DNA from 4 places in the Streptomyces sp. NPDC001678 genome. Region 1 is predicted to be linked to each of the others. Evidence: riboswitches for the same ligand, from Rfam matches in the RefSeq annotation. Region 1 holds a riboswitch; each other region holds the start of a gene.
The links. Region 1 has a riboswitch for cyclic di-AMP ahead of ACFYZR_RS26255 (C40 family peptidase). Riboswitches for the same ligand answer to the same signal wherever they lie in the genome.

Region 1 (7,506 bases):
CTGCTGCGCGAGGCCGCCCCCGACGCCGTCGTCAACTGCGCGGGCGCGGTCGGCGGCAGCGCCGTGACCCTCACCGCCGTCAACGCCCGCGGCCCGGCCGTGCTCTGCGAGGCCCTCGGCGCGGCGGCTCCCGACGCCCGCCTGATCCATCTGGGCTCGGCGGCCGAGTACGGGCCCGCCGAGGCCCGGCTGCCCGTCGGCGAGAGCGCCCCGGCCCGCCCGCTCGGCCTCTACGGCGCGAGCAAACTGGCCGGCACCCTCGCCGTCACCGGCTCCGGCCTGGACGCCGTCGTCCTGCGGGTGTTCAACCCCGTCGGCCCCGGCGCCCCGGCCGCCTCCCTCCCCGGCCGCCTCGCCGCCGAACTGCGCCGGGCGGGACCCGACGGCCGCGTCCGCACCGGGGACCTCTCCGCCCACCGCGACTTCGTCGACCCGCGCGACGTGGCCGAGGCCGTCGCCCTCGCCGTCACCGCGCCCCGCCCCCTGCCCGCCGTCCTCAACATCGGCAGCGGCACCGCCCGCCCCGTCCGCGACGTGGCCGAAGGGCTGCTGCGCGCCGCCGGGTTCACCGGCCCGGTCGGCGACCGCGTCGCCGAGGACGGCGACGGCTCGCCGCGCTCCGCCGCCGTACCCTGGCAGCAGGCCGACATCACCGCCGCCGGACGCGCCCTGGACTGGGTCCCCCGGCACTCCTTCGCCGACTCCCTCACCGACCTGTGGGCCACCGTGCCCGCCACGGAGCCCGTGCCATGACCACCACCACGCCCGCCGCCCACGAGGACGCCGGGCGGCTGCTCGTCCCCCTCTACGTCCACCCCGCGACCCACCCCGAGGAGTGGGCCGCGCTGCTCGACGCCGCCCCCCGGCTGTACGGGGTCGTGCTCAACGCCGCCGACGGCCCCGGCGGCCGCCCCGACCCCGCCTTCGGCGCCGCCGCGCGAGCGCTGCGCGCCGCGGGCGTCCGGTTGCTGGGCTACGTCGACACCGGCTACGGCCACCGCCGCACGGGCGCCGTGGTCGCCGACATCCGCCGCCACCGCCGGTGGTACGACGTGGACGGCGTCTTCCTCGACCAGGTCCCGGCGCACGACACCCCGCTGCCCCGCTACCGCCGCATGGTGCTGGCCGCCCGGGTGCTGGGCGCCCGTACGGCCGTCCTCAACCCCGGCACCCACCCCGCCCCCGGCTACGCCTCGCTCGCCGACCTCCTGGTCACCTTCGAGGGCACCTGGGAGGACTACCGGCGCGCCCGGGTGCCGGAGTGGACCACCGGACACCCACCGGAGCGGTTCTGTCATCTGGTGCACGGCGTGCCCGAGGGGCGGGAGGGGCAGGTGGCCCGGACGGCGGGGGCGCGCGGTGCCGCGGTCCACTGCGCGGTGCCGGGCACGGGGGCCAACCCCTGGTGCTCGGTGCCGCGGGCGGCCGCCGGTCTCACGACGGGGGGCACGGTATGAGCGGGGGGCGTGGCATGGGGGCGTGGCGCGGCAAGAGCGCGTGGCGCGTCCGCGCGGGGCTGTGCGCCGCGCTGCTGCTGGTCCTGGCGGGTTGCTCCGCCTCGCCCGCGGACGACGACGGGCCGGACCGGGACGACGACGGTGCCACGGCGGCACCCCGCGCCTCGGACGCCCCTCGCGCCTCGGGTGCGCCGGAGGCCTCGGGGACGCCGGGCGCCTCCGCCTCACCCGGCGGTCCGGCCACGGGTTCGGCGCCGGCCGGGGCCCGTTGGCAGCCACGTCCGGGCACCCGCTGGCAGTGGCAGCTGGACGGAAAGGCCGACACCTCGGTGGACGCCCCCGTCTACGACATCGACGGCTTCGAGAATTCGGCCGAAACCGTGGCCCAATTGCATTCCCGTGGCCGGAAGGTGATCTGTTACATCAATGCCGGTGCCTGGGAGGACTTCCGGCCCGACCAGGGGAAATTCCCCAAGAACCTGCTCGGCAACAAGAACAAGGGGTGGAAGGGCGAGAAATGGTTCGACATCCGCCGCCTCGACACCCTGCGGCCGCTCATGGCGGCCCGGATGGACATGTGCCGGCAGAAGGGATTCGACGCCGTCGAACCCGATCTGACCGAGGGATTCCGCAACGGCACCGGCTTTCCGCTGACGGCCGACCACCAGCTCGCCTTCAACCGGATGCTGGCGGATCTCGCCCATGAGCGGGGCCTGGCCATCGGGCTGAAGAACGACCTGGACCAGATCCCGCAGCTGGTGGACACCTTCGACTTCGCGGTGAACGAGCAGTGCGCGCAGTACGACGAGTGCGAGAAGCTCACCCCCTTCGTGAAACGTGACAAAGCGGTCTTCCATGTCGAATACGAACTGTCGACGGGGGAGTTCTGCCCCACGGCGCGGCGGCTCGGGCTCAGCTCGATGAAGAAGAAGCTGGAGCTGGACACCTGGCGGCAGCCCTGCTGAAGGACCTTGTCGAAGGGTCCTCCGGAATTACTCGTTCCATGCTGCAAGTACCCGGCGTTACAAGGGTTTAGGGCCAGTTCGGCGGGGGCGCGCGGAGTGCGGTTCCGGTTCTGCTCCCGAAGTGAAGAAGTTCACAGATGGCCGCCCGGGTACCGGATTTGAATGATTCATGGTGCAGGATCTCTCACCGAACACAAGATCCCGTCACCATGGCGGGCCACCCGGGCGGACGCCGAGTCCTGCCGCCGCACCGGGTGCGGCATCGAATTGATGGATCGGCAGGAGCGGGAGACCCAAGCGTTACGGATCACGAAGTCGGTGGTCCTTGGGGTGAAGCCGGGAAATCCGGCCGGGCAACTTCGCAGCCCGAACCCGACAGGTCATCTTTCGCAGGCGGATGTCGAAGGGCTTCGGCATGTCTGCTATGCCTCGCATACCTGCTCTCATATCCCGGGCCGGCGCCGCCTCGGCCGTCACCGCCGCCACACTGGCGGCATCGGTGCTCGTCCCCGGCCTCGCCTCCGAGGCCTCCGCGGCCACACCCGGCGAGCAGGCCCTGAAGGTCGCCGCCGGCAAGGCCGGCTCCCCCTACCAGTACGGCGCCGCCGGCCCGAACCGGTTCGACTGCTCGGGCCTGACCCAGTACTCGTTCAAGAAGGCCGGCAAGAACCTGCCGCGTGTGGCCGCCGACCAGTACAACCGCACCCGGCACATCTCCGGCGGCTCCCGCCAGGTCGGTGACCTGGTCTTCTTCCACTCGGGCAGCAACGTCTACCACGTGGGGATCTACGCGGGTAGCAACAAGATCTGGCACGCCCCCAAGCCCGGCGCCACGGTCCGTCTGGAGAAGATCTGGACCGGCAGCGTCTGGTACGGACGCGTCAACTAGGCTCCTTGATCGGGCGGTCCGTGACCCGGACCGCCCGACATCCGCGTTCGCGCACGGGGGTGACCGCTTCCGGGCGCGGGAGGGAGCGACGATGAGCGATGTCACAGACGTCACCGGCGTCACCGGTATCGACGGCCCGGAGGCCCGCACGGCTCAGGGCACCGTACGGGGCCGCACCACCGACGGCCTCGCCGTCTTCCGGGGGATCCCCTACGCCCAGCCGCCCGTGGGCGAGCTGCGCTTCATGGCCCCCCGTCCGGCCCGGCCCTGGGACGGCGTGCGGGACGCGGTGGAGTTCGGCCCGCCGCCCCCGCAGTCCGGCCCGATCCCCGCGACCGGCACCGCCACCGGCGACGACTGGCTCACCCTGAACGTCTGGTCCCCGGACCCCGGCGGCTCCGGACTGCCCGTACTGGTATGGATCCTGGGCGGGGGCTATGTCTCCGGCCACGCGGGCGACCCGCTCTACGACGCCGGGCTGCTTGCCCGGCAGGGCGGCCTCGTCGTGGTCACCCTCAACTACCGGGTGGGCGCCGAGGCCTCCGCCCACCTCGAGGGCGCCCCCGCCAACCGGGGGCTGCTCGACCTGATCGCGGCCCTGGAATGGGTCCAGGAGAACATCGCCGGCTTCGGCGGCGACCCCGCGCGCGTCACCGTCGCCGGCCAGTCCTCCGGCGCCGGCTCGATAGCCACCCTGCTGGCCGTGCCCCGCGCCGCCGGCCTCTTCCGCCGGGCGATCGCCCAGTCCGTCCCCGGCCTCTACACCACCCCGGCCCTCGCCTCCGGCCTCGCCGCCGAACTCGCCGGGCGGCTGGGCACCACACCCACCGCGGCCGGACTCGCCACGATCGACCCGTGGCGGCTGGCCGAGGCGATCACCCCGATGATGTACGGCCTGCCCGCCGAAGCCGACCGCTGGGGACCGCTGGCCCGCACCGGCTCCCCGTTCTCCATCGTGATCGACGGCGACCTCGTACCGGAGACCCCCTGGACCCTCCTGCCGGACGGCCGGGCGAGCGGCGTGGACCTGCTGACCGGTCACACCCGCGACGAGTTCCGGCCGTTCCTGGTGATGAGCGGCGGCCGGGACAAGGTCACCGACGAGGACACGACGACGGCCCTGAACGCCTTCGCCCCCGCCCCCGACGGCCCCCGCGCCTACCGCGCCGCCTACCCGGACGCCGCCCCCGTGGACCTCTTCGAGACCGTCCACAGCGACGTCCTGTTCCGCATGCCCTCGCTCCACCTCGCCGAGGCCCACACCGCCGGCGGCGGCACGGCGCACCTGTACGAGCTGCGCCGGCCCGCCCCCGCCCTCGGCGGGGCGCTCGGCGCCCCCCACGGCCTCGACGTGTCCCTGCTGTTCGGCACCTACGACGCCCCACAGGCCCGGCTGCTGCTCGGCGAGGGCCCGGTCCCCGAGGACCTGAGGGCGCTCGGGGACGAGATCCGCCGCTCGTGGACGGCCTTCGCGACCCACGGCGACCCGGGCTGGCCCGCCCACCGGACCGCCGACGGACGGCTCACCCGCCTCCTCGACACGGAGACGAGCACGGCGCCGTACCCGGAGGAGCCGTCCAGGAAGGTCTGGGAGGGACACACGGTCCGGCCGTACGACCTGCCCGCCTGACGGGGGGCGGGGGCACGGCGGCCGGCCGGGCCTGTGGGACCGTCCGGCTTCACCCGTTCTCCGTCTTCGCCGTCCTCTCCGTCCGGAGGCGGGCCCCCAGGGCCGAGGCCAGTTCCCGTACGCCGGCGGTGCGCGGGTGCCGGCCGATCAGATCGCCGGCGACTCGCCGGATGGCGGGGCGGTCCCGTACCTCCGCCGGGGAAACGCGCAGGGCGTGGAGGAGAGCGTCGGCGGTCTGCTGAGGTTTGTCCCACTGCCACCAGGCGCGGGCGAGGCCGGTGTGCATGCGGGCGCGTCGTTCGGCCGTGGAGAACTGTCCGGGGTGCAGGCCGCGTCCGGCGTGGAGGGCGGTGCCGGCGTCGCCGACGGCCCAGTACACGCCGACCTCGTAGAGCGTGACCGCGGCTGGGCTGATCGAGAACACGGCGCCCGCCGGCGGCCGGTCGGGCAGGCGTCCGGCAGAGCATCTGGGCGTACGCCATCGCTTGCGCCTGCGTGGCCAGGCCGGTGCGCTCGACGGCGGTCAGGGCGTGGTCGACCAGGCGCTGGGCTGCCTGTGCCTGGTCCTGGTGCCGGAGCACAATGCTCAGCTCGCGGGATGCCTCCGCCGTGGCGATGGCGCTGCCGGACAGGTCCGCGTAAGTCAGGGCCCGGTCCGCAGTCAGCCGGGACCGCTCGTAACGACCGGTCTTCGTCAGGACCCGGGATGCCAGGGAGTAGCACGAGGACAGGGTCGCGTACGCCGCAGGCGAACCGTCGCGGGTGGCGGCGTGGGCATCGGCCAGCAGCGCCGGCAGCGTTTCGAGGAGCTGGGCGTGCCGGCCGGCGTCGAAGAGGGCCTGGACCCGGGCCAGGCGCGGCGGGTCCGGCCGAGCCGGATGAGGGCACCGGCCTGGCGCCGTTCGATCAGGGCGGCGGCTTCGGCCGTCCTCCACAGCGGATCGGTGCTCATCACACCCCCCGTGGGCGTGGGGCCGACGCGCTCACGGTACGCGTGGCCGCAGAGCCCGTCGAGGGCGTGTGCAGCATCTGCACACCGCGTGCGACCTGCGGCAATGGATCACCCGGAGCGGTGTGGGTGCGGTGCACTGAGGGCGTGCCCCGGCCGTGGGGCGAAGGCATCGAGCACCGAGGGAGGACAGCGTGGCAACGGCAGTCGAGGTCGGGCCGAAGGTCCGCGACCCCCGGGACTACGTGAAGCCGGAGGTGTGGGAGCGGGAGATCCTGCTGCTGATGCGCGACCACCCCTTCGACGAGGTGTACGCGAACCGCCTGTTCCACGCGGCGGTGTCGTACCTGATCACTGCGAAGGGGGTTCTGCGCCGAGCACTTCCAGGGCCGCTTCCCGGTCAGGCCCGGGGGCCCCGCGAGCGCTCCCGGGCCGCTTCATGGGCCGGGCGGGCGGACTGCGGCGCACGCTCCTCGGCGGAAGGGCGGCGCCGGTACGGTGGCGCACTCACGTGGCCCGCCGTGCCACGCCGAGCCCAGCCCTGACGTGTACGGCCCCCAGCGGATGCTCGGGAAGTGGCTCGAAGGCCGGCAACGGGAACTCACAGTCCTGCGCTGGCAGTACCCGCCCAGGGCGTGGGCCGATCTGCTCAAGCGCAGCGGCTCCACGGACGTCGACGCGCGCGTCGTGCCCCTGCCGGGCGACGAGACTCTGGCACTCTCCTCGTGCGCGCGGGCGTCGCCTGAAACTTCGTTGCCGGACCCTGGCGCCGGGTCAGCAGCCCGCCATCTTCCCGTAGGCGATCCAGACCTCGCCCTTGTTGTTGAGGCTGACGTTCCCGGTCTTGTGCAGCCCGGTGTACTTCCCGCGGTACTTCCGCAGCTCTCCGACGGGCGACTCCAGCGTCATGTAGGGGGAGTCGGGCTTCCAGTCCCCGGAGAACTTCGCGTAGACCCCGTTCGTCCCGTCGGTACCGCTCGCCCAGCAGGCGCGGGAGCCGGAGTAGAGCACGAGGTTGCCGTCGTACTGCATCTCCAGGCGGTAGCCGCCGTTCTGGAGGCAGTGGCCGGGGATGAGCCTGTCGGTGAACGATGTGCCGTCGCCCCGGCACCCCTGCGCACGGTGCGCGGCATGCGAGGGGGCGGCCGTGGCCTGCCCCGCCGTCGTGGCCAGGGCGACCGCCAGCAGGTTCGCCGCGACGATCGCGCAGGCACGGAAGGCTGTCCTCATGTTGTTCCGCCTGTTCTCGTGAGCGTTTCATACGTCCGATACTCCGAACGCAGACGGTACTTGCGCGCTCACGCCAGGTGGCCGAGATCTCGCAGTCTCACCCCAGCGTGTGTATACACCGAGGTCGGACGGCCACGCCCTACTCCACCGCGTCCAGGTACACCCAATGGTCGTCCTCCCGTACGAAGCGGCTGAGCTCGTGCTGGGAGCCGGCCTCGCCGTGTGCTTCGTAGTGGGCGCGGAACTCGACCGTGCCGTCGTTGTGGAAGGTGCTGCCGCCGGTCGTGGCCAGGATGTCGAGCCCCGTCCACCGGATCCCGGGGTCGAGGTCGAGGTCGGCCGGGCGTGTGGAGGAGTGCCAGGTGCGCAGCAGATAGAGGGGGTCG
Region 2 (7,506 bases), on a different contig from region 1:
GCGGAGTTCGCGCCCCGCGTCCAGGAGCTCACCGACCAGCTGATCGACGGCTTCGTGGAGAAGGGGGAGGCCGACCTCATCCACGAGTTCGCCTTCCCCCTCCCCATCTACGCCATCTGCGACATGCTCGGCGTCCCCCGCGAGGACCAGGACGACTTCCGGGACTGGGCGGGGATGATGCTGCGCCATACAAAAGCGGGCCACGGCGGCGGGCCGCGCGGCGGAGTGGCCCGCTCCGTCAAGATGATGCGGACGTACCTCGCGGAGCTGATCCACCGGAAGCGGGAGGACCTCGGGGACGACCTCATCTCCGGTCTCATCCGGGCGAGCGACCACGGCGAGCACCTCACGGAGAACGAGGCCGCGGCGATGGCCTTCATCCTCTTGTTCGCCGGTTTTGAAACAACTGTGAACCTGATCGGTAACGGAACCTACGCGCTGCTGCGCCACCCGGAGCAGCGCGCCCGGCTCCAGCGCGCCCTCGCCGAGGGCGACGAGAGCCTCCTCGCCACGGGCGTCGAGGAACTGCTGCGCTACGACGGCCCGGTGGAGCTCGCCACCTGGCGGTTCGCCACCCAGGACCTGACCCTCGGCGGGCAGCGCATCGCCGAGGGCGATCCCGTACTGGTCGTCCTGGCCGCCGCCGACCGCGATCCCGAGCGTTTCACCGACCCCGACACCCTTGATCTGTCCCGGCGCGACAACCAGCACCTGGGCTACGGGCACGGCATCCACTACTGCCTCGGCGCGCCCCTCGCCCGCCTGGAGGGCCAGGCCGCGATCGCGACGCTGCTGCGCCGGCTGCCCGACCTATCCCTCGCCGCCGAACCCGATGACCTGCGCTGGCGCGGCGGCCTGATCATGCGTGGATTGCGTACTTTGCCCGTGGAGTTCACACCCCAAAACCCCCTCGTGTGATGCCCGGTCAATCCGTGTTTATCGGCACGTGACCTCCGCTACACCGGCTTGTGACTCCGGGGAGGCCTCGCTAGGGTCTGCGACCATTCGAACGCCGCCTACGCGAGAGGCCCGCAGATGCTCTCAGGAACCGGTAGACATCGCCGTCCCCGTCAGATACCCGCCATCGTGGTCGCGGCGGGGGTGACGGCCTCCAGCGCGGCACTTCCGCTGCTGGCGACCGGATCCGCCGTCGCCGCCGACGCGGGTACCTGGGACAAGGTCGCCCAGTGCGAGAGCGGAGGGATGTGGAGCGCCAACAACGGCAACGGCCTCCACGGCGGCCTCCAGCTCACCCAGCAGATGTGGGAGCAGTACGGCGGCATCGCGTACGCGCCGCGCCCCGACCTGGCCAGCCGGTCCCAGCAGATAGCCGTGGCCGAGCGGATCCTCAAGGCGGAGGGCGCCGACACCTGGCGGAGCTGCGCGGTGAGTTCGGGCCTGGCCGGCGAGGCGGACCGGGGCGAGGACAAGGAGCCGGAGGTGGACCCGGGCGACGGTTCGTACTCCGCCGCGCCGGAGCCGAGCCGCCCCCGTACGCCCGGGCGCGGCAACCAGCCCGCGCCCGAGCGCACGTCGCCCGCGCCGTCCGCCCCGTCCTCCGGGTCGCCCAAGCCCGCGCCCGGCTCGTCCGGTTCGCCCACGCCGGGCTCCTCCGGCACCCCGTCCGCTTCCACGAGCCCGTCCCCGGACACCTCCGCGGGCAAGCACCGCAAGGACCCGTCGGACCCGTCGGGGCGGCCGACGACGGGTACGGGCACCGGCGCGTCGGCCGATCCGACCACCATCCCGACCGCCCCGGTCGGCAGCCCCTCGAACACCTCGGCGAACACGCCCTCGGACACCCCTGGAACGGGATCCTCGCCTTCCGCTTCGCCGCTTCCCGGCGATGCCGACGCGACCCCCGGCAACGGCCGGCACCGTGCCGACCCGTCGGGCTCCGGCGATGCTCAGCGGCCCTCCCGGGGTGGCGAGGGCCGGACGGAACTGCCCGCCGCGAACGACTACACCGTGCGGCCCGGTGACAATCTGTCAGCGATCGCGGAGCAACACTCGGTCTCCGGAGGCTGGCAGACGCTGTATCAGAAGAACGAAAAAGCAGTCGGTTCTGATCCGGACCTTATCCGCCCTGGTCAGAAGCTTGATATCAAGCAGTAGCGCTCCGGTTCGAGGCGAATGTCTGTTCCGGTCGAAAGTGAGACATGGGTCTCGTTGACTGACCGTCGGATGCCTTGGATCCGATTTGCTCGAATGGCCTCTCACCTGCGGAAACGTGAGGTTTCTGGGGCCAACTCAGGCCATCGGTGGCTGAAAAGTGGGGTTTGAACCCGTCGGCCGCCTGTGATTACCGTCGTCACCGCTCGCCACCGCGAGCACCACGGCCGCACGCCGAATCCTGCCGGCGGCCGGGGGAGTCGTCGCGCAAGCGCCGTAGGCAGGAGCGGGGGAACCAAGGTAAGTCGCCGGAACGGTCCCAAGGCCAATGGCCGAAGGAGCGGAACGGCTTGGGGTGAAGCCCGGAACGCGAAAGCGCACCGGGCCGGGCGAACTCACAGCCCGAACCCGACAGCTCACCTCGTAGGCGTCGGTGAGGAAACCGACTTATGTCCAAGGGCAAGCACCGTCGTCCGTCCAAGGCCGTCCGCATCGTCACGCTCGCCGGTGTCACCGGCGCGGCTGTCGCCGCCCCTCTGATGGTCGCGACCTCTGCCAACGCCGCCTCCGTCTCCACGTGGGACAAGGTCGCCCAGTGCGAGTCCAGTGGTGACTGGCACATCAACAATGGCAACGGCTACTACGGCGGCCTGCAGTTCAGCAACGAGTCCTGGGCCGCTGCGGGCGGTAAGCAGTACGCCCCGCGCGCCGACCTGGCCAGCAAGTCCCAGCAGATCGCCACCGCCGAGCGCCTGCTCGCCATGCAGGGCCCGGGCGCCTGGCAGTGCGCTCCTGGCACCGGCCTCGCCCGTGGTGGCGCCAAGGCGAACGTCGACACGGACGACTCCGACGGCTACGTCGCGAAGAAGTCCACGAAGTCCGCGTCCGGCGCCTACGGCAAGGCCCAGTCCCACGCCGACCGCAGCAAGCGCCAGGCCGCGCCGCAGCAGAAGCACAGCAGCAAGCCGGTCCAGCAGTCGGACGACTCCGACGACGAGGCCCCGGCGCCGAAGCACACCGCCCCGCAGACTGTCCAGAAGGGCGACGGCGAGTACCAGGTGAAGGAGGGCGACACCCTCGCCACCATCGCCGTCTCCCAGAAGGTCCAGGGCGGCTGGCAGAAGCTCCACGAGCTCAACAAGAAGATCGTGCCCGACGCGGACGTGATCTTCCCGGGCCAGCAGCTGCACCTGCGCTGATCCATCCGCGCTGATCCACCTGCGCTGAGCGAGGGCCGGCCGGAGCCATCGAACGAAGGCTCCGGCCGGCCGAGCGGCCGCCCCGCTCCGATGCGACTTCCCCCCGAGCCGCATCGGAGCGGGGCTCCGCTCGTTCTGCCGGTCGATCCCGCGTCCTCGTTGAGCGAACACACCGACGATTCGTCCGGTGTTCTCGGCGTTTGTGCCAATTTTCGGCCCGGGGAGCAGACCAAGGGCGGGCGGAGCCCCCGGCGCCCGTTAGGCTCGTGGTGCAGAACTCCAGACACACACGAAGGAGACCCTCGTGCCGTCCATCGACGTCGTCGTAGCTCGCGAGATCCTCGACTCGCGAGGCAACCCCACGGTCGAGGTCGAGGTCGGCCTCGACGACGGCTCCACGGGCCGTGCCGCCGTGCCGTCCGGCGCCTCCACCGGCGCTTTCGAGGCCATCGAGCTCCGTGACGGCGACCCCAAGCGCTACCTCGGCAAGGGCGTCGAGAAGGCCGTCCTCGCCGTCATCGAGCAGATCGGCCCGGAGCTCGTCGGCTACGACGCCACCGAGCAGCGCCTGATCGACCAGGCCATGTTCGACCTGGACGCCACCGACAACAAGGGCTCCCTGGGCGCCAACGCCATCCTGGGCGTCTCCCTGGCCGTCGCGCACGCCGCCTCCGAGGCGTCCGACCTGCCGCTCTTCCGCTACCTCGGCGGCCCGAACGCGCACCTGCTGCCCGTTCCGATGATGAACATCCTGAACGGCGGCTCGCACGCCGACTCCAACGTGGACATCCAGGAGTTCATGATCGCGCCGATCGGCGCGGAGTCCTTCTCCGAGGCCCTGCGCTGGGGCACCGAGGTCTACCACACCCTCAAGAAGGTGCTGAAGGGCCGCGGCCTGTCCACCGGCCTCGGCGACGAGGGCGGCTTCGCCCCGAACCTGGGCTCCAACCGCGAGGCCCTCGACCTCATCCTCGAGGCCATCAAGGAGGCCGGCTACACCCCCGGCCAGGACATCGCGCTCGCGCTCGACGTGGCCGCCTCCGAGTTCTACAAGGACGGCGTCTACAAGTTCGAGGGCAAGGACCGCACCGCCGCCGAGATGACCGAGTACTACGCGGAGCTCGTCGCCGCGTACCCGCTCGTCTCCATCGAGGACCCGCTGTTCGAGGACGACTGGGCCGGCTGGAACACCATCACCGAGCAGCTCGGCGACAAGGTCCAGCTCGTCGGTGACGACCTGTTCGTCACCAACCCCGAGCGCCTCGCCCGCGGCATCGAGGAGAACTCCGCCAACGCCCTCCTGGTCAAGGTCAACCAGATCGGCTCGCTGACCGAGACCCTGGACGCCGTCGAGCTGGCCCAGCGCAACGGCTTCAAGTGCATGATGTCCCACCGCTCCGGCGAGACCGAGGACGTCACCATCGCCGACCTGGCCGTCGCCACCAACTGCGGCCAGATCAAGACCGGCGCCCCGGCCCGCTCCGAGCGCGTCGCCAAGTACAACCAGCTGCTGCGCATCGAGGAGATCCTCGACGACGCCGCGGTCTACGCCGGCCGCAGCGCCTTCCCGCGCTTCAAGGGCTGAGCCCAAAAGGCACAGCAAGGCTGACCTTCTCGCCAGTCTCCGTACGTCCCCGGCCGCGGTCCCGTACCGTGTCCGGGGACGTACGTTCGTAACGGACTCTCCAGGGGAGGCGACGTGGGCGCGGACCGGTTCTCCACCGCGACCAGGCTCAAGGCGCTGGGCACGGCGCTGGTCCAGGGGCCGACCGCGGCCCGGGCCCGGGTCTACCGCGCCCGCCCGCAGCGCCGCTCCCGGCTCACCGGCCGCGCGGCGCTGCTCGCGCTCGTCGTCTGCTCGCTCGTCGTCGCCCTCGCCTACCCCATGCGCCAGTGGGTCACCCAGCGCTCGGACATCGCCGACCAGCGGCACCGGACGGAGCAGGCGCGCGAGGAGGTCAAGCGGCTGCACGAGGAGAAGGCCCGGCTGGAGGACCCGGCGTACGTGGAACAGCTGGCGCGCGAGCACCTCCACTTCGTACGCCCCGGCGAGACCGGGTACACCGTGGTGGACGGCAGCGCCGACGGCGGCCGCCACAAGGATCAGGGCGCCGCAGACCGCCCCTGGTACAGCAATCTCTTCGACGACGTGGACGCCTCAGACGGTCATCGCTGACGGCGGATCCATACCTATTACGCACACGACCGATCGAGCACGAGCGAGCACATGGACACGCCTCCTCCGAAGACCGAGCCCACCGAGCCGACGGACGCGGACATCGCCGCGTTCAAGGAGCAGCTGGGCCGCCCGCCGCGCGGACTGCGCTCCATCGCGCACCGCTGCCCCTGCGGCAACCCCGACGTGGTCGAGACGGCGCCGCGCCTGGAGGACGGCACGCCGTTCCCCACCCTCTACTACCTGACCTGCCCCCGCGCCGCGGGCGCGATCGGCACCCTCGAGGGCTCCGGCCTGATGAAGGAGATGCAGGACCGGCTGGCGACCGACCCGGAGCTGGCCGCCGCCTACCGGGCCGCCCACGAGGACTACATCGCGCGCCGCGACGCCATCGAGGTCCTGCAGGGCTTCCCCAGCGCCGGCGGCATGCCGGACCGCGTGAAGTGCCTCCACGTCCTGGTGGGCCACTCGCTGGCGGCCGGCCCGGGCGTGAACCCCTTCGGCGACGAGGCCATCGCCCTCCTCCCGGAGTGGTGGAGCAAGGGCCCGTGCGTGAACCCGTGCGCCGGTGAGGAGGGCTGCGCGTGACCCGTGTCGCCGCCGTCGACTGCGGTACCAACTCCATCCGGCTGCTGGTGGCCGACGCCGACCCGGCCACGGGCGAACTGAACGAGCTCGACCGCCGGATGACGATCGTCCGCCTCGGCCAGGGAGTGGACCGCACGGGCCGCTTCGCGCCGGAGGCGCTGGAGCGCACCTTCGCCGCCTGCCGCGAGTACGCCGAGGTCATCCGCGAGCTCAAGGCCGAGCGGGTGTGCTTCGTGGCGACGTCCGCCTCCCGGGACGTCTCCAACCGCGAGGAGTTCGTGCGCGGCGTCAAGGACATCCTGGGCGTGGAGCCCGAGGTGATCAGCGGTGACCAGGAGGCCGAGTTCTCCTTCACCGGGGCCACCAAGGAGCTCGTGGGCCGCGCCGACCTGACGAAGCCGTTCCTCGTCGTGGACATCGGCGGCGGCTCGACCGAGTTCGTCGTGGGCGAGGAGCACGTCCGGGCCGCGCGCAGCGTGGACGTGGGCTGCGTACGGATGACGGAACGTCATCTCGTGACGGACGGCGTGGTGTCCGACCCGCCGGCCGCCGACCGGATCGCCGCGATACGGGCCGACGTCGAGGCCGCCCTCGACCTCGCCGAGGAGAGCGTCCCGCTCACCGAGGCCCGCACGCTCGTGGGCCTGGCCGGCTCCGTCACCACGGTCGCGGCCATCGCCCTCGACCTGGCCGAGTACGACTCCACCGCCATCCACCACGCGCGCATCCCCCTGGAGCGGGTCCGGGAGATCACCGCCCGCCTCCTCACCTCCACCCACGAGGAGCGCACCGCGATCCCGGTGCTCCACCCCGGCCGGGTCGATGTGATCGCCGCGGGTGCGCTGATCCTCCAGTGCGTGATGGAGCGCGTGGGGGCCCGGGAGGTCGTCGTCAGCGAGCACGACATCCTGGACGGCATCGCGTGGAGCGTCGCCTGAGAATCGCTGAAGCCGAACGGCCCCGGCCCGCTGTACGCGGGACGGGGCCACCTCGTTGCTTCACACCGGCCAGGAATCGCTCGGCGTGTCGAGCCACGCCTCTTGTCCGTCCGGCGTCACGGTGAGCCCGAAGCGGTCGTGCGTGGGCCTGTCCTGCTTCTGCCACCACCGGAAGGCGGCTTCCACGTCGTCCCACAGCCGGCGCGGGCCCGACTGCCAAACGCGTGTCCCTTCCCCGTCCCGGAACATCACGCAGGCCCAGGAGCGGTCGCCCAGCCCGTAGAACCACACGGGACGCGCGCCGTCCCGGGCGTCGGCCACGGCCTGAACGCAGTGCGGCACACGGAGGCCCAGGGCGAACGGCAGGGCGGTGTACCGGCCGGTGACGAACTCGGACTCGGTAACCGCTGTGGTGGAGGTGTCCGCGCTGTCGAACGTGCCCGCCGGGACGTATTCCGCGTGCGGTCGCCGGGGCGAGCGCTGGGCCCGGATC
Region 3 (7,506 bases), on a different contig from region 1:
GTTCCAGTCGTTGGCGCCGGGCGGATCGATGTCGAGGCGGAGGATGGAATAGCCCATGGCGGGAAGGAAATTGTCCTGCGCCGGGCCGGTCTCCGCTGCCGCGGACGTGGAGGTGGCCAAGACCGTCGCCGCGACGGCGGCACAGACGGCGGTGGCGTATCTGGGTATGTGCAAGACGGCTCCTGAGGAGTGCGGAACTCGGACCACGCGCGATGTTTCTCATGAGTGCCGACCGAGGAGGGAACCCCGGGTGACCTCCCCCGACGCCCTCACCGGATGACGCACCGTCACCCCCTCTCCGGATCCGGTACTGCCCGAGGAGGATCCCGGACCGTCGGCCTCGTGCCCCCGGGGCGACCTTCCCGGCCCTCGGTGTACACATCAAGGCGGGAAACCCTAAAGGGAGGGGAGCACAGGCTTGGTACTCACATCCCACAAATAGCCGGATCATCACACCAGCCACACCCGGCCATCACATCTCTACAAGATCGCGTTACGAGCTCTGTGTCCGCAGATCACTTGGGCGATGTGCGGTGGCAGACCGTTCATGATGGCGTCGGTCAGGCCCGTAGCGGCCAGCGCTGGTCGCCATGACGATGCCCGGGCCGTCGCAGGGTGGACGTGCTCTGGGCGATGCTGAGGGACAAACACCTGTTCACGACCGCAGCACCGGCGCCTGCGACGGCTTGACTTCTGCATTGAGATGCCCCGTCAGCAACCCGGCGAGGCTTCATCACGCGCGTGCCCAGGAGCCCGCGATGCGTGTTCGGACGACAACCGAGGACGAACCCGCACCCGTCGGCAAGGGCACGAACCGTGGGGCATTCACCGAAGGCTCCCGCCGGGACGGGCCGTCCAAAGCACGCACCGCACGATCGCGCTCCTCGCCCGAGAGACGGACCAGCCAGTGTCTGCCTCCCCACCTCCGGCATTCCCGTGCTGCCAATGGCCCGCCTCTCGGCGAGCGAGCTCTCGGCCCTCCGAGATGCACTCCCGAGATCGACCAGGGAAGAGCCGAACGCCTTGAGGGGCCTGGCCGCCATGACCGGCCCCATCCCGTCAAGCCGGGTCGGCTGAAGGTCGTGCAGATGATGGTGCGGCAGCCGGGCAACGCCCGTTCGAGGTCGGCGGCGATGGTCAGGCCGTCCCGGCCGGGCATCTATACCTGGCCACCTGCGCCCAGGCCACCTCTCCCTGGGCGAGGCGCATCCACGCGATCTGCTCCAGCACCGTGACGAGGCCGAGCACCCAGCGCATGTCATCCATGTCCTGAGGCCACACACGACACCGCCCATGGCCACGAGCGCATGAGCGTCCAACTTCGGCCATGCAGACCCTCGTGGACCCCGTCCTCGACCAGCCTTCCCCTGGTCCGCCCGGCGATCCAAACGAAAGCTCGTAGAGAAATTTGTGAGACGTACGCCCTCGACAAACCGTCAAACCGGCCTCCGACCTGGGCATTTGACTTGATCACCAGAATCCGGTCCCATTCTAATCCCCTGTACGTCCTGTACATTTTTTACAGATCACCGATCGACCCGTTCGAAAGGCGTGACCATGGACCATCGACCCCTCGCCCGGCACGTCCTGCCGGAGTTCACCGAACGCACCAGCGGCGGGACGCGCACCTTCGACCCCTACTCCAAGCTGTTCTCCGAGCGTGTGGTCTTCCTCGGGACGGCCCTCGACGACGCGGCGGCGAGCGATGTGATCGCCCAGCTGATGCACCTGGAGCACGCGGCGCCAGGGCAGGACATCGCGCTCTACATCAACTCCCCCGGCGGCTCCTTCTCCGCGATGTGCGCCATCTACGACTCCATGCGCTACGTCGGCTGCGACGTCCAGACCTACTGCCTGGGCCAGGCCGCCTCGGCCGCCGCCGTGCTGCTGGCGGCCGGCACCCCCGGCAAGCGGATGGTGCTGCCGCACTCCCGGGTCCTCGTCCATGAGCCGGCCCTGCCCGAGCCCGTCCGGGGGCAGCCCTCGGACCTGGAGATCCAGGCCGCCGAGATGCTGCGCGCCCGGGAGACCCTGGTGGAGATGCTGGCGCTGCACACCGGGCGGAGCCCGGAGCGGATCCGGCGGGACGTCGAGCGCGACACCGTCCTCGACGCGGCGGGGGCCGTGGCCCACGGCCTGGCCGACGCGGTGGTCGCCGACCGCCGGGCGCAGGGCGCGCCGGCCAGGGAGAGGTGAGCGGGATGCCGCACGGGCCGTCCCACCGGTTCCCTCCGGAGCTGCCGCCGCTGCCCGCGCTGACCCGGGCCGAGGGCGAGCTGGTCGACCGTTATCTGGAAGTACTGGATCAGCTCGGACGGATCAACCCGGCCCGCGCGCAGGACACGTACGGCGGGCTACGAGCCGCGCAGAGGCTCGTGGTCGCGGCCGCGGGACTGCGCGACGCGCTGGCGACGATGTACGAGCGGGGAGAACGACAGGTGTACGCGGGAACGCTGGCGCGGGCGATGCGGGTCCTGGACGGTGAACGCCGGGCGCTGCGGGTGACCTTGCCGCCTTCGGTTGCGAACTGAGGAGCGGAAACATTCTTCCCTCGATCTCCTTCAGACAGCGGATGGGATCGTAGACAACCCGTGGTGATCATGTCGGGCCGTACGCGCGGTTTGCGCTCGGGGTGATCGCCCGCGCCGCAGGTGACCGGCTCACCAGGGGGAATCCGCAGGAGTCAAATCGCCCCGCGTCCACCGGAATTGCCCAACGGTGACGAGGCTCACATATGCCGGGATCCCCTCGGCGTGCCCGGCGCGGCTGCGCCAAGATCCCTCCGACGACAAGACCCCGCCACCACGGCGGGGCGGTCCGGGCGGACGCCGAACCCCGCCGCCGCCCGGGCGCTGGTCGACATGAGTGCATCGGCGGGGATGGAGGACCCAGGCACGACGGGAGGGCCGGAGCTGTGAAGTTCCGGACCAGCCCTTGGGGTGAAGCCGCCTCGGCGGCCGGGCATCTTCGCCTGCCCGAACCCGACAGGTCATCCTTCACAGGCGGCTGACGAAGGGTTTGGCATGGGCGCGCACAAACGTCCCTCACGGCTGTCCAGGGCCGGGGTGGTACCCCTGTCCGTGAAATCCGCCCTGACTCTGGCGGCCGTCGGCGCAACGGTACTGGCACCCGGCGTCGTCGACGACGCCGAAGCCGCCACCATCTCCACCAAAGCCCTGTGGATCGCGGCCTCAAAGGCGGGCTCCCCCTACGTATGGGGTGGCACGGGCCCGTACAGCTTCGACTGCTCGGGGCTGACGCAGTACTCCTTCAAACGGGCCGGCAAGCAGCTGCCCCGTACCGCCCAGGAGCAGTACAACCGCACCGAACACATTCCCACCCCCTCTCGGGAACAGGGCGACCTGGTGTTCTTCCACGGCCGGGGCGGCGTCTACCACGTGGGGATCTACGCCGGGAACAATCTGATCTGGCATGCCCCGAAGACCGGTTCGGTCGTCCGCCTCGAGCGCATCTGGACCAGAAGCGTCTCGTACGGCCGAGTGAACGACTGAACCACCGGCGCGGGTGACGACCGGCGCGGCTACCGCTTCCCGCCCCCGTCGTCCCGCAGAATCCAACGCGCGTACCCGTCGCGCCGGGCTTCCCGCGCGCCGAGCGCGTCTCCCGTGGCAGCGGACCCGACTGCCGTGCGGTGCCCACCGGCACCAGCGACACCCGAGAACCCACCGGTTCCTGTGCGCGGCTCCACAAGAGCGCCGGGCCGGGCGGACATTCCCGCCCGGCCCCTCCGCGCTGCCGGTCAGCGGACGGACACCGTCCACGGCAGTGCGATCCACACCGTCTTGCCGCCGTCGGCGGTCGGGGTGACGACGACCCTGCCGCCGTACTCGGCGGTGAGCGCGCGGACGATCACCATGCCGCGGCCGTTGTCCTGCTGGACGGCGGCGGGCAGCCGCCTGGGGTGGCGCGGGTGGCTGTCGGTGACCCCGACCCGCAGCCGCTCCTCCCGGTCCAGCCGGAGCTCCACGGTGAAGGTGGGCGACTGGCCCCGGGTGTGCTGCACGGCGTTGGTGGCCAGCTCGGAGAGGATCAGCCGGATCGTGTCGGCCAGGTCCGTCCCGTCCGTCAGGCCCCAGGTGACGAGAACGTCCATGACATGGCGGCGGGCGGCGGAGACCGAGGCGGGAGCGCTCGGCAGGGTGACGGATGCTTCCTGGTGATCTGCCATGGCGCTGTCCCTTTCCCACCGAGGCTCGGCCCGGCTCTTGTGCGCCAGCGTCCCACTGATAACGGCCGCGATGGGTGTGATCCACCGGATTGTGGATATATCTGTCGCTCAAAGCGGTGAACTCTACGACGAGCGACCGGATTTGGCCGTGACACTGGTTTATTGACTCTGACGCGGGGTGTGTGAACAACGCGTCAAGGGTTATCACGACGCTTCCATGTGAGCGGCGGGGAGGGAGAGCTGATGCGGTACGGACCCGCGGTGCGCCGCCGCAAACTCGGCGCGGAACTGCGCCGTCAGCGCGAGCTGACCGGGATGACGAGCCGGGAGGCGGCCTGCGCGGTCGGCTGGCACCAGTCGAAGGTGAGCCGGATCGAGACGGGCAGCAGCGGGGTGAAACCCGCCGATGTGGCCCGGCTGCTGGATGTCTACCGGGTGTCGGACCCGGAGCTGCGGGCTCTGCTGGGGGCCCTGTGCGGGGCGGGGTCCAAGGACGCGGAGGGGGCGCGGCGCGGCTGGTGGTACGCCTATCGCGACCTGCTGCCTTCGGCGTATCTCGACTTCATCAGCCTGGAGTCGGAGGCCTCCCACGCCCGCACGCTGGAGACCGCGGTGGTGCCCGGGTTGTTGCAGACACCCGACTACGCCCGGGCGGTGACCCGCGCGGCGCTCGGCGATCCGCCGGCCCAGCAGGTCGAGGAGCTCGTCCGGGTGCGGCTGGCCCGGCAGGCGGTGCTCGGGGGGCGCCGGCCGCTGGAGCTGTGCGCGGTGCTGGACGAGGCGGTGCTGCGGCACGAGGTGGGCAGCCCCGAGGTGATGACGGGACAGCTACGGCATTTGCTGGAAAGGGGCTCACTGCCGCATGTGCGGCTCCACGTACTGCCGTTCACCAGTGGCAACCATATCGGCATCACGGGCCCTTTCGTTATCTTCTCATTTCCGCGCATCGCCGATCTGGACGTGGTTGTTCTCGACCACTTGACGAGTAGCCTCTATCTGGAGCGGAAAGAGGACCTCCGGGCGTACGCCTCCGCATTCACGACGCTCCGGGCGCACGCCCTGTCGCACGAGAAATCGTTGGAATACATCGCCGGGATCAGTGACGGCGCATAGGGAGGCGACATGTCCGCAATGCCTCGGTACGTACCCTCTGCATCGGCCCAGCCCGCTCGGTGCGCCGCGGTATGGCACCGCAGCAGCTACAGCACGGGAATGAACAACTGCGTAGAGACGGCGCTCCTGGGTACGGAGCTGCTCGCCGTGCGTGACTCACGGCGCGACGCCGGCCCTGTCCTGCTCTTCCCCCGCACCACCTGGTCGGCCTTCGTCACGGACCTGGACGGCGGCGGCCCGGGCCGTTCCCCGGGCGAGGACGCCGACGGGTCCTGAGCCGGCGCGAGCCGGAACCGTCAGCCGGCGGCCGGCGCGGTCCTCACGATCGTGTCGGCTGCGGCCGCCACCTCCCGGTCCGTCAGGTCCGCCCGGGCGGTCAGCCGGAGTCGCGAGACGCCGTCGGGCACGGACGGCGGCCGGAAGCAGCCGACGGCGAGCCCGGCCGCCCGGCAGTCCGCCGCCCAGCGCACGGCGGCCTCGGGCGAGGGGGCCCGTACGGAGACCACCGCCGCGTCGGGGCGCACGGCCACGAGCCCCGCCTCGGTCACCCCGCGGTGGAGCTCGGTGGCCACGGCCCGGACCCGCTGGGCGCGCTCCGGTTCGCGGCGCAGCAGCGCGAGGCTCGCCAGGGCGGCGCCGGCCGCCGCCGGGGCGAGGCCGGTGTCGAAGATGAAGGTGCGGGCGGTGCTGACGAGGTGCTCGATCACCCGGGCCGGGCCGAGGACCGCGCCGCCCTGGGCGCCCAGCGACTTGGAGAGGGTGACGGTGGCGACGACGTCCGCGTCGCCCGCGAGGCCGGCCGCGTGGAGGGCGCCCCGGCCGCCGTCGCCGAGGACGCCGAGGCCGTGGGCGTCGTCCACGAGCAGCGCCGCGCCGTTCTCCCGGCAGACCCCGGCGAGGGCGGCCAGCGGGGCGGCGTCGCCGTCGACGGAGAACACGGAGTCGGTGACGGCGAGCGCCCGGCCGTCGTGTGCGGCGAGGGCCTTGGCGAAGGCCTCCGGCTCGGTGTGCGGGACGACGGTCCTCTCCGCGCGGGCGAGCCGGCAGCCGTCGATGAGGGAGGCGTGGTTGCCCTCGTCGCAGACCAGGAGGGTGCCGCTGCCGGCGGGGCCGGAGAGGGCGGTGACGGCGGCGAGGTTCGCGGTGTAGCCGGAGGAGAAGACGAGCGCTGCCTCGAAACCGCAGAAGTCGGCCAGTTCCTCCTCCAGCCGGGTGTGCAGCTCGGTGGTGCCGGTGACCAGCCGGGAGCCGGTGGCGCCCGCGCCCCAGCGGCGGGCGGCCAGCGCGGCGGCCTCGGTGACCTCGGGATGGCGGGTCAGGCCCAGATAGTCGTTTCCGGCCAGGTCGACGAGATCGCTGTCGGCCGGGCGGGGCCGCAGGGTGCGGACGAGGCCGGCGGTGCGCAGCCGCGCCTGTCGCGCGTCGATCCAGTCGAACGGGTCGCGGTGCATGGCCGTCCCTCGCGTTTGGTGGGTTTGCATAAAACCTAGCCGTCCGGAGGCCGGGGCAGGATGTGGCGATACACACACCTCGAATGCCGCCTGTTGTGCGATCCCTACCTTGGCCGGATGCGGTGGAGTAGGCGAGGATCTCCGCCATGGACCTGCTGAACACGCTGGTGGACAAGGGGTTGCGGCGGGAGCTGCCGACCCGCGAAGAGGCGCTCGCCGTACTGGCGACCTCCGACGACGAGCTGCTCGACGTGGTGGCGGCGGCCGGAAAGGTACGCCGTAAGTGGTTCGGGCGACGGGTGAAGCTCAACTACCTCGTCAACCTCAAGTCGGGCCTCTGCCCGGAGGACTGCTCGTACTGCTCGCAGCGGCTCGGCTCCAAGGCCGAGATCCTCAAGTACACCTGGCTGAAGCCGGAGGACGCCTCGAAGGCCGCCGCCGCGGGTGTCGCCGGGGGCGCGAAGCGGGTCTGTCTGGTGGCCAGCGGGCGCGGTCCGACGGACCGGGACGTCGACCGGGTGTCGAAGACCATCGAGGCGATCAAGGAGCAGAACGAGGGCGTCGAGGTGTGCGCCTGCCTCGGCCTGCTCTCCGACGGCCAGGCCGAGCGGCTGCGCGCGGCGGGCGCCGACGCCTACAACCACAACCTCAACACCTCCGAGGCCACCTACGGCGCCATCACCACCACCCACACCTACGCCGACCGCGTCGAGACGGTGCGGCAGGCCCACGCGGCGGGCATGTCCGCCTGCT
Region 4 (7,506 bases), on a different contig from region 1:
GGTCGTCCGCGACCTGCAGCGGCACCGCCGAGGCCGGCGTGCCCGCCGACTCCAGCAGTACCGTGCGCCGGTCGGTGCCGAACCTCTTCGCCACGTCCGCCAGTTCCGCCGAGACGAGCTTGCGGAGCTCCGTGTCCGACTCCAGGATCCGGGTCAGCTCGGCGATCTCCGCGGTGAGCTTGTCGCGCTCCGACTCCAGCTCGATCCGGTCGAACTTGGTCAGGCGGCGCAGCGGGGTGTCGAGGATGTACTGGGTCTGGATCTCGGAGAGGGAGAAGCGCTCCACGAGTGACGCCTTGGCGGCCGCGGCGTTATCGCTCGATCGAATGATTTGGATGACCTCGTCGATGTCGACGAGCGCCACCAGCAGACCCTCGACGAGGTGCAGCCGGTCGCGCCGCTTGCCGCGCCGGAACTCGCTGCGCCGGCGGACCACCTCGAAGCGGTGGTCGACGTAGACCTCCAGCAGCTCCTTGAGGCCCAGCGTCAGCGGCTGCCCGTCGACGAGCGCCACGTTGTTGATGCCGAAGGACTCCTCCATCGGCGTCAGCTTGTAGAGCTGCTCCAGGACGGCCTCGGGGTTGAAGCCGTTCTTGATCTCGATGACCAGGCGCAGGCCGTGGGCGCGGTCGGTGAGGTCCTTGACGTCGGCGATGCCCTGGAGCTTCTTGGCGCCGACCAGGTCCTTGATCTTGGAGACGACCTTCTCCGGGCCCACCGCGAACGGCAGCTCCGTGACGACCAGTCCCTTGCGGCGGGCCGTGACGTTCTCCACGGAGACCGTGGCGCGGATCTTGAACGTGCCGCGGCCGGTCTCGTAGGCGTCGCGGATCCCGCTCAGGCCGACGATGCGGCCGCCCGTGGGCAGGTCGGGTCCCGGGACGAACTTCATCAGGGTGTCGAGATCGGCGCCCGGGTGCCGGATCAGGTGCCGGGCGGCGGCGACGACCTCGCCGAGGTTGTGCGGCGGCATGTTCGTCGCCATGCCGACCGCGATGCCGGACGAGCCGTTGACCAACAGGTTCGGATAGGCGGCGGGGAGGGCCACCGGCTCCTGCTCGCTGCCGTCGTAGTTCGGCGTGAAGTCGACGGTGTCCTCGTCGATCGAGTCCGTCATCAGCGACGTCGGCGCCGCCATCCGGGCCTCGGTGTAACGCATGGCCGCGGGCGGGTCGTCGTTGCCCAGCGAGCCGAAGTTGCCGTGGCCGTCGACCAGGGGCAGCCGCATCGAGAAGGGCTGCGCCATGCGCACCAGGGCGTCGTAGATCGAGGCGTCGCCGTGCGGATGGAGCTTGCCCATCACCTCGCCGACGACCCGGGCGCACTTCACATGCCCCCGCTCGGGCCGCAGGCCCATCTCGTTCATCTGGAAGAGGATGCGGCGCTGGACCGGCTTGAGGCCGTCCCGGGCGTCGGGCAGGGCACGGGAGTAGATGACGGAGTACGCGTACTCGAGGAAGGAGCCCTGCATCTCGTCGACGACGTCGATGTCGAGGATGCGCTCCTCGAACTCTTCCGGCGGCGGGGTCTTCGTGCTGCGGCGGGCCATCGCGGCTGCTGCTCCTTCGATCGATTGCCGAGGCGGGTCTGACGCCGACCATTGTGGACCGAGCCACCGACAACGCCGACCGCGACCCGTCCGGGGCATCCCCGGCGGTTCGGGAACTTCGCCAGATGTCAGCGCGCTTGCATACAGTGACAGGACTGTTCATCACGCGAGTCGTCGCGAGGCACCGCGGGATCTCAAGAGATCGAAGGGACGTACATGCCCATGGGTCACACGGCCACGCAACAGGCCGGCTCCGGCGGCCTGACAGCGACCGAGCACCGCCTGGCCAACGGCCTGCGGGTGATCCTCTCCGAGGATCACCTGACCCCCGTCGCCGCGGTCTGCCTCTGGTACGACGTCGGCTCGCGCCACGAGGTCAAGGGCCGTACCGGCCTCGCCCACCTCTTCGAGCACCTGATGTTCCAGGGCTCGGCCCAGGTCAAGGGCAACGGCCACTTCGAGCTGGTCCAGGGTGCCGGCGGCTCGCTCAACGGCACCACCAGCTTCGAGCGCACCAACTACTTCGAGACCATGCCCGCCCACCAGGTGGAGCTGGCCCTGTGGCTCGAGGCCGACCGGATGGGCTCGCTGCTCACCGCCCTCGACGACGAGTCGATGGAGAACCAGCGCGACGTCGTCAAGAACGAGCGCCGCCAGCGGTACGACAATGTGCCCTACGGCACGGCCTTCGAGAAGCTGACGGCCATGGCCTACCCCGACGGCCACCCGTACCACCACACGCCCATCGGTTCCATGACCGACCTGGACGCCGCCTCCCTGGAGGACGCGCGCGCCTTCTTCCGCACGTACTACGCGCCCGGCAACGCCGTCCTCGCGGTCGTCGGCGACATCGACCCGGAGCAGACGCTCGCCTGGGTCGAGAAGTACTTCGGCTCCATCCCGGCGCACGACGGCAAGCAGCCCCCGCGCGACGGCCGGCTGCCCGACACCATCGGCGAGCAGCTGCGCGAGGTCGTCCGCGAGGAGGTGCCCTCCCGCGCCCTGATGGCCGCCTACCGCCTGCCCCACGACGGCACGCGCGAGGCCGACGCCGCCGACCTGGCGCTGACCATCCTCGGCGGCGGCGAGTCCTCCCGCCTCCACAACCGCCTGGTCCGGCACGACCGCACCGCCGTCGCGGCCGGCTTCGGCCTGCTGCGCCTGGCCGGCGCGCCCTCGCTCGGCTGGCTGGACGTCAAGGCGTCCGGCGGCGTGGAGGTCTCCGCGATCGAGGCCGCCGTCGACGACGAGCTCGCCCGCTTCGCGGCCGAGGGCCCGACGCCCGAGGAGATGGAGCGCGCCCAGGCCCAGCTGGAGCGCGAGTGGCTGGACCGGCTGGCCACCGTCAGCGGCCGCGCGGACGAGCTGTGCCGCTTCGCCGTGCTCTTCGGCGACCCCCAGCTCGCCCTGACCGCCGTTCAGCGCGTCCTGGACATCACCCCCGCGGAGGTGCAGGAGGTCGCCAAGGCCCGGCTGCACCCCGACAACCGCGCCGTGCTGGTGTACGAGCCCACGCCCCAGTCCGGCACCGACGCCGCCGGCGAGAACGAGGAAGAGGAGGCGGACCGGTGAGCGACGCCGTAGCCGCGAGCACCCAGACCGTGAAGGCCTCGATGGACTTCCACCCGCAGCCCCAGCCCGGCACCGCCACCCCCTGGGCCTTCCCCGCCCCCGAGCGCGGCCTGCTCCCCAACGGGCTGACCGTGCTGCGCTGCCACCGCCCCGGCCAGCAGGTCGTCGCCGTCGACGTCGTCCTGAACGCGCCGCTGGCCGCCGAGCCCGAGGGTCTGGACGGTGTCGCCACGATCATGGCGCGCGCCTTCTCCGAGGGCACCGACAAGCTCAGCGCCGAGGAGTTCACCGCCGAGCTGGAGCGCTGCGGCGCCACCCTCGACGCCCACGCCGACCACCCCGGTGTCCGGCTCTCCCTGGAGGTCCCGGCCTCCCGGCTGGGCAAGGCCATGGGCCTGCTCGCCGACGCCCTGCGCGCCCCGGCCTTCCCGGACAGCGAGATCGAGCGCCTGGTCGACAACCGCCTGGACGAGATCCCGCACGAGCTGGCCAACCCGGCCCGCCGGGCGGCCATGGCGCTGGCCGCCGAGCTCTTCCCGGCCGGCTCCCGGATGTCCCGCCCCCGGCAGGGCGCGCAGGAGACCGTCGAGCGCGTCGACGCCGCGGCGGTCCGGTCCTTCTACGAGGCCCATGTCCGCCCCGCCACCACCACCGTGGCGATCGTCGGCGACTTCACCGGCATCGACCTCGACCGCACCCTGGCGGAGTCCCTGGGCGCCTGGACCGGCACCGCCGCCGAGCCGCTGCCCGTGCCGGCCGTCACCGCCGACGACACCGGCCGCGTCGTGATCGTGGACCGGCCCGGCGCCGTGCAGACGCAGCTCCTCATCGGCCGTACCGGCCCCGACCGCCACGCGAGCGTCTGGCCCGCCCAGATCCTCGGCACCTACTGCCTCGGCGGCACCCTCACCTCCCGCCTGGACCGCGTCCTGCGCGAGGAGAAGGGCTACACCTACGGCGTGCGCTCCTTCGGCCAGGTGCTGCTCTCCGCCCCCGACGGCACGGGCACGGCCATGCTCGCCATCAGCGGCTCCGTGGACACCCCCAACACCGGCCCCGCGCTGGCGGATCTGTGGACCGTGCTGCGCACCCTGGCGGCGGAGGGCCTGACCGAGGCCGAGCGCGACGTCGCCGTGCAGAACCTCGTCGGTGTCGCGCCGCTGAAGTACGAGACGGCCGCGGCCGTCGCCGCGACCTTCGCCGACCAGGTCGAGCAGTACCTGCCGGACGACTTCCAGGCGCGGCTGTACGAACGCCTCGCGCAGGCCGGCACGGTGGAGGCCACGGCGGCCGTCGTGAGCGCCTTCCCGGCCGACCGCCTCGTCACCGTCCTCGTCGGTGACGCCGCCGAGATCGCCGAGCCCGTCAAGGCCCTGGGCATCGGCCCGGTGACGGTCATCCCCGCCTGACGGCGGCTCACCACCCCGGCGCGGCGGCCACGCTGCGCCGGGGCCCCTTCGGCGCATGGGTCCGTTGTGACCCATGCGCCTCACTTATGTCCACTTTCAGGCGGTGGTTGTGTGTTGGTCGTGTGGCGTACGTCATAAAAACCCACTTCTGTTTGCTGTTCGAATCTGACGCCGATTAGCGTCAGGCCCGGCAGCCCGCCATTCGGAGCCGTGACCGCGGCCCCGGGCAGCCATCGCCGAGTCCCCGAGGCGTCAGCCGAAGGGGAGCCGGGGACCCAAACGTCCCTGGGGTGAATCGGGCCCCTCTCACGAGGGATCCGTAGGAGACCTTCCTGCTCCGAACCCGTCAGCTAACCCGGTAGGCGAGAGGGAAGGAAAGGAAACAGCCGTAGACATGGCGTTCACCCGTGCCACCGGGAAGCACCGTCGTCCGAGCCGCGCCGCCCGCGTCAGCGCCAACGTGGCGGGCATAGCCACCCTGACGGCCGCCGGCGTCGTCGCCGGTGTCGCCGCCCCGGCCTTCGCCGCCTCCGACGACGCTCAGCGCCCCGAGGACACCGGCCTGACCCAGGCCGTCGTCATCGGTGACGTCATGGCCGAGCACGTCGACGCCCAGGCCGAGTCCCAGCGCAGCGCCGCCGACGAGGCCGCCGCCCGCCTCCAGGCCGAGGAGAGCGCCAAGCAGAAGGCCGTCCAGGCCAAGCAGCGCTACGAAGAGGCCCAGCGCAAGGCCGAGGAGGAGCGCGCCGCCAAGGAGAAGGCCGCCCGCGACGAGGAGCGCAAGCGCCTCGGCGTCTTCGTGAGCCCGATCGACGGCTCCTACGTCTCCACCGCCTACAAGGCCTCCAGCGGCCTGTGGTCCTCCGGCAGCCACACCGGCATCGACATGCACGCCGAGACCGGCACCTCCGTCCACGCCGTGGGCATGGGCACCATCGTCGAGGCCGGCTGGGGCGGCGCCTACGGCAACAACGTCGTCATCAAGATGGCCGACGGCACGTACACCCAGTACGGCCACCTGTCCTCCATCGACGTCTCCGTCGGCCAGACGGTCACCCCGGGCCAGCAGATCGGCCTCTCCGGCGCCACCGGCAACGTCACCGGCCCGCACCTCCACTTCGAGGCCCGTACGGCCCCCACCTACGGCTCGGACATCGACCCGATCGCCTACATGGCGGCGCACGGCGTCAACCTGTAACGACGCGCGGCGACTTCCGAAAGGCCCCGGCCCCCGGCCGGGGCCTTCGTGTTTGGCCAAAAAATATCCATGAAACGGCGGCACCATCGGAAAACGCCCGGGATTGCCATAGAGTCGCCGAACGGACGTCAATCGGCCGTGCTGCACGGAGATTGAGGCATGAGGCGGAGGTAGACCCATGCGGGGCCGTACGTGAGCGGCGACGGCGAAGGGCCGCGCGAGAGCCGTCGTATTTCCACGCACGCGGTGTGCACCGCCATCCGCGACGACATCGTCTCCGGCGCTTTCCCGCCGGGCAGCCGGCTCATCGAGGAAATCCTCGCCCGCCGCTACGGGGTCTCACGGGTGCCCGTGCGCGAGGCGCTGCGCACCCTCGCCTCCGAGGGCTTCGTGACCACCCGCCGGCACGCCGGCGCCTGTGTCGCCGAACCCACCGAGCGCGAGGCCGCCGACCTCCTCGACATCCGGGCCCTGCTGGAGCCGCTGGGCGCCGCCAAGGCCGCGCAGCGGCGCTCCGAGGCCCATCTCAAGGTGCTGCGGGGCCTGGTCAGGCTCGGTCAGGAGCGGGCCCGCGCGGGCCGCTGCGCCGAGCTGCGTCAACTCGGCGACTGGTTCGACGAGACGCTCGCCCAGGCGTCCGGCAGCCCCTCGGTCGCCGGGCTGCTGACCCAGCTGCGCCGCAAGATCGCCTGGGTGTACGCCCCGGGGCCCGTGGTCCGGCCGCTGGAGACCTGGGAGGCGTGCGGGGCGCTGGTGGACGCGGTGGCGCGGGGGGACGTGGAGCGCGCCCGGGAGCTGGCCGCCGTACGGGCCGGCCGTTCACCCGGTGAATTCCTGCTGCGGCGGACCGGCGGGGACCGCGTCCATCCGCCGAAACAGCCCGTAAACACGGCGGGCGTCCGTTCTTAACGAGCGACCGCTATTCCTGGAGGAATAGCGGTCGGGAATTCGTGGCGGTCCCCGGCCGGAGCACGCCGTGCGCGTCTGCGGAGAGCGGCGCGCACGGCGTGTGAAAAGGCCCGTGCGCACGGCCGTGGGATACGGCCCATGGACACAGCGGATCCGCGGACACGGCGACGCGTGGACACGGCGACCCGTGGATACGGCGGCGGGGCCGCAGCGGCCTCCGTCGGCTGCCGCGGCCCCGCCGCACGGTCCCGCCCGGGGAGGGGCGGGCCGGTGGATCAGACGGTCTCCGGGAGCTCCTCGAGCCCCTCGGCGACGAGCTTGGCCAGACGGTCGAGCGCGGCCTCGGCCCCCTCCGCCTCACTGGCGAGGACGATCTCCTCGCCACCCTGGGCGCCCAGGCCCAGCACGGCGAGCATGGAGGCGGCGTTGACGGGGTTGCCGTCCGCCTTGGCGATCGTCATGGGGACGCCGGCGGCGGTCGCCGCACGGACGAAGATCGACGCGGGCCGGGCGTGCAGGCCCTCGGCCCAGCCGACGTTTACGCGGCGCTCAACCATGGTGTTGCCCTTCAAGTCGATATTGGTTGTCTAGACCATTGTGGCACGGGGCGCGCGGTGCCCGATGCGCGCGCCCCCACCGGGGACCTTCGGTCGTTCCCCGTGGGCCGGGCGGCACCGGACCGCTGTCGGTGCCCGGCCTTACGCTGGGCCCATGCAGACGCCGCCCGAGCACGCGTACCCGGCCCACTGGGAAGCCGACGTCGTGCTGCGCGACGGCGGCATCGCCCACATCCGCCCCATCACGCCCGACGACGCGGGGCGGCTGGTCAGCTTTTACGAGCAGGTGTCGGACCAGTCCAAGTACTACCG

Region 2: another riboswitch for cyclic di-AMP. It lies ahead of ACFYZR_RS16180 (transglycosylase family protein); the one in region 1 lies ahead of ACFYZR_RS26255 (C40 family peptidase).
Region 3: another riboswitch for cyclic di-AMP. It lies ahead of ACFYZR_RS23085 (C40 family peptidase); the one in region 1 lies ahead of ACFYZR_RS26255 (C40 family peptidase).
Region 4: another riboswitch for cyclic di-AMP. It lies ahead of ACFYZR_RS19360 (M23 family metallopeptidase); the one in region 1 lies ahead of ACFYZR_RS26255 (C40 family peptidase).

The regions. Positions count from the first base shown of each region.
Region 1 covers NZ_JBIAUP010000014.1:127,519-135,024, forward strand. Annotated here, with positions in the region: gene ACFYZR_RS26240 (NAD-dependent epimerase/dehydratase family protein) at 1-753, shown strand, start outside; gene ACFYZR_RS26245 (spherulation-specific family 4 protein) at 750-1,457, shown strand; gene ACFYZR_RS26250 (endo alpha-1,4 polygalactosaminidase) at 1,454-2,422, shown strand; cyclic di-AMP (ydaO/yuaA leader) riboswitch at 2,656-2,833, shown strand; gene ACFYZR_RS26255 (C40 family peptidase) at 2,838-3,311, shown strand; gene ACFYZR_RS26260 (carboxylesterase/lipase family protein) at 3,403-4,941, shown strand; gene ACFYZR_RS26265 (hypothetical protein) at 4,991-5,365, opposite strand; gene ACFYZR_RS26270 (hypothetical protein) at 6,085-6,435, shown strand; gene ACFYZR_RS26275 (hypothetical protein) at 6,665-7,120, opposite strand; gene ACFYZR_RS26280 (YchJ family protein) at 7,260-7,506, opposite strand, start outside.
Region 2 covers NZ_JBIAUP010000006.1:427,848-435,353, forward strand. Annotated here, with positions in the region: gene ACFYZR_RS16170 (cytochrome P450) at 1-918, shown strand, start outside; gene ACFYZR_RS16175 (transglycosylase family protein) at 1,102-2,115, shown strand; cyclic di-AMP (ydaO/yuaA leader) riboswitch at 2,375-2,557, shown strand; gene ACFYZR_RS16180 (transglycosylase family protein) at 2,562-3,311, shown strand; gene eno (phosphopyruvate hydratase) at 3,616-4,896, shown strand; gene ACFYZR_RS16190 (septum formation initiator family protein) at 5,011-5,487, shown strand; gene ACFYZR_RS16195 (DUF501 domain-containing protein) at 5,539-6,075, shown strand; gene ACFYZR_RS16200 (exopolyphosphatase) at 6,072-7,013, shown strand; gene ACFYZR_RS16205 (protein-L-isoaspartate(D-aspartate) O-methyltransferase) at 7,074-7,506, opposite strand, start outside.
Region 3 covers NZ_JBIAUP010000011.1:132,819-140,324, reverse strand. Annotated here, with positions in the region: gene ACFYZR_RS23105 (esterase/lipase family protein) at 1-174, opposite strand, end outside; gene ACFYZR_RS23100 (hypothetical protein) at 1,138-1,266, opposite strand; gene ACFYZR_RS23095 (ATP-dependent Clp protease proteolytic subunit) at 1,558-2,196, shown strand; gene ACFYZR_RS23090 (hypothetical protein) at 2,202-2,531, shown strand; cyclic di-AMP (ydaO/yuaA leader) riboswitch at 2,817-3,020, shown strand; gene ACFYZR_RS23085 (C40 family peptidase) at 3,024-3,512, shown strand; gene ACFYZR_RS23080 (ATP-binding protein) at 3,761-4,189, opposite strand; gene ACFYZR_RS23075 (helix-turn-helix domain-containing protein) at 4,433-5,302, shown strand; gene ACFYZR_RS23070 (DUF397 domain-containing protein) at 5,312-5,578, shown strand; gene ACFYZR_RS23065 (8-amino-7-oxononanoate synthase) at 5,599-6,753, opposite strand; gene bioB (biotin synthase BioB) at 6,900-7,506, shown strand, end outside.
Region 4 covers NZ_JBIAUP010000008.1:254,833-262,338, reverse strand. Annotated here, with positions in the region: gene ACFYZR_RS19375 (DNA topoisomerase (ATP-hydrolyzing) subunit A) at 1-1,549, opposite strand, end outside; gene ACFYZR_RS19370 (M16 family metallopeptidase) at 1,772-3,121, shown strand; gene ACFYZR_RS19365 (M16 family metallopeptidase) at 3,163-4,530, shown strand; cyclic di-AMP (ydaO/yuaA leader) riboswitch at 4,755-4,910, shown strand; gene ACFYZR_RS19360 (M23 family metallopeptidase) at 4,925-5,728, shown strand; gene ACFYZR_RS19355 (GntR family transcriptional regulator) at 5,921-6,637, shown strand; gene ACFYZR_RS19350 (HPr family phosphocarrier protein) at 6,913-7,194, opposite strand; gene ACFYZR_RS19345 (GNAT family N-acetyltransferase) at 7,349-7,506, shown strand, end outside.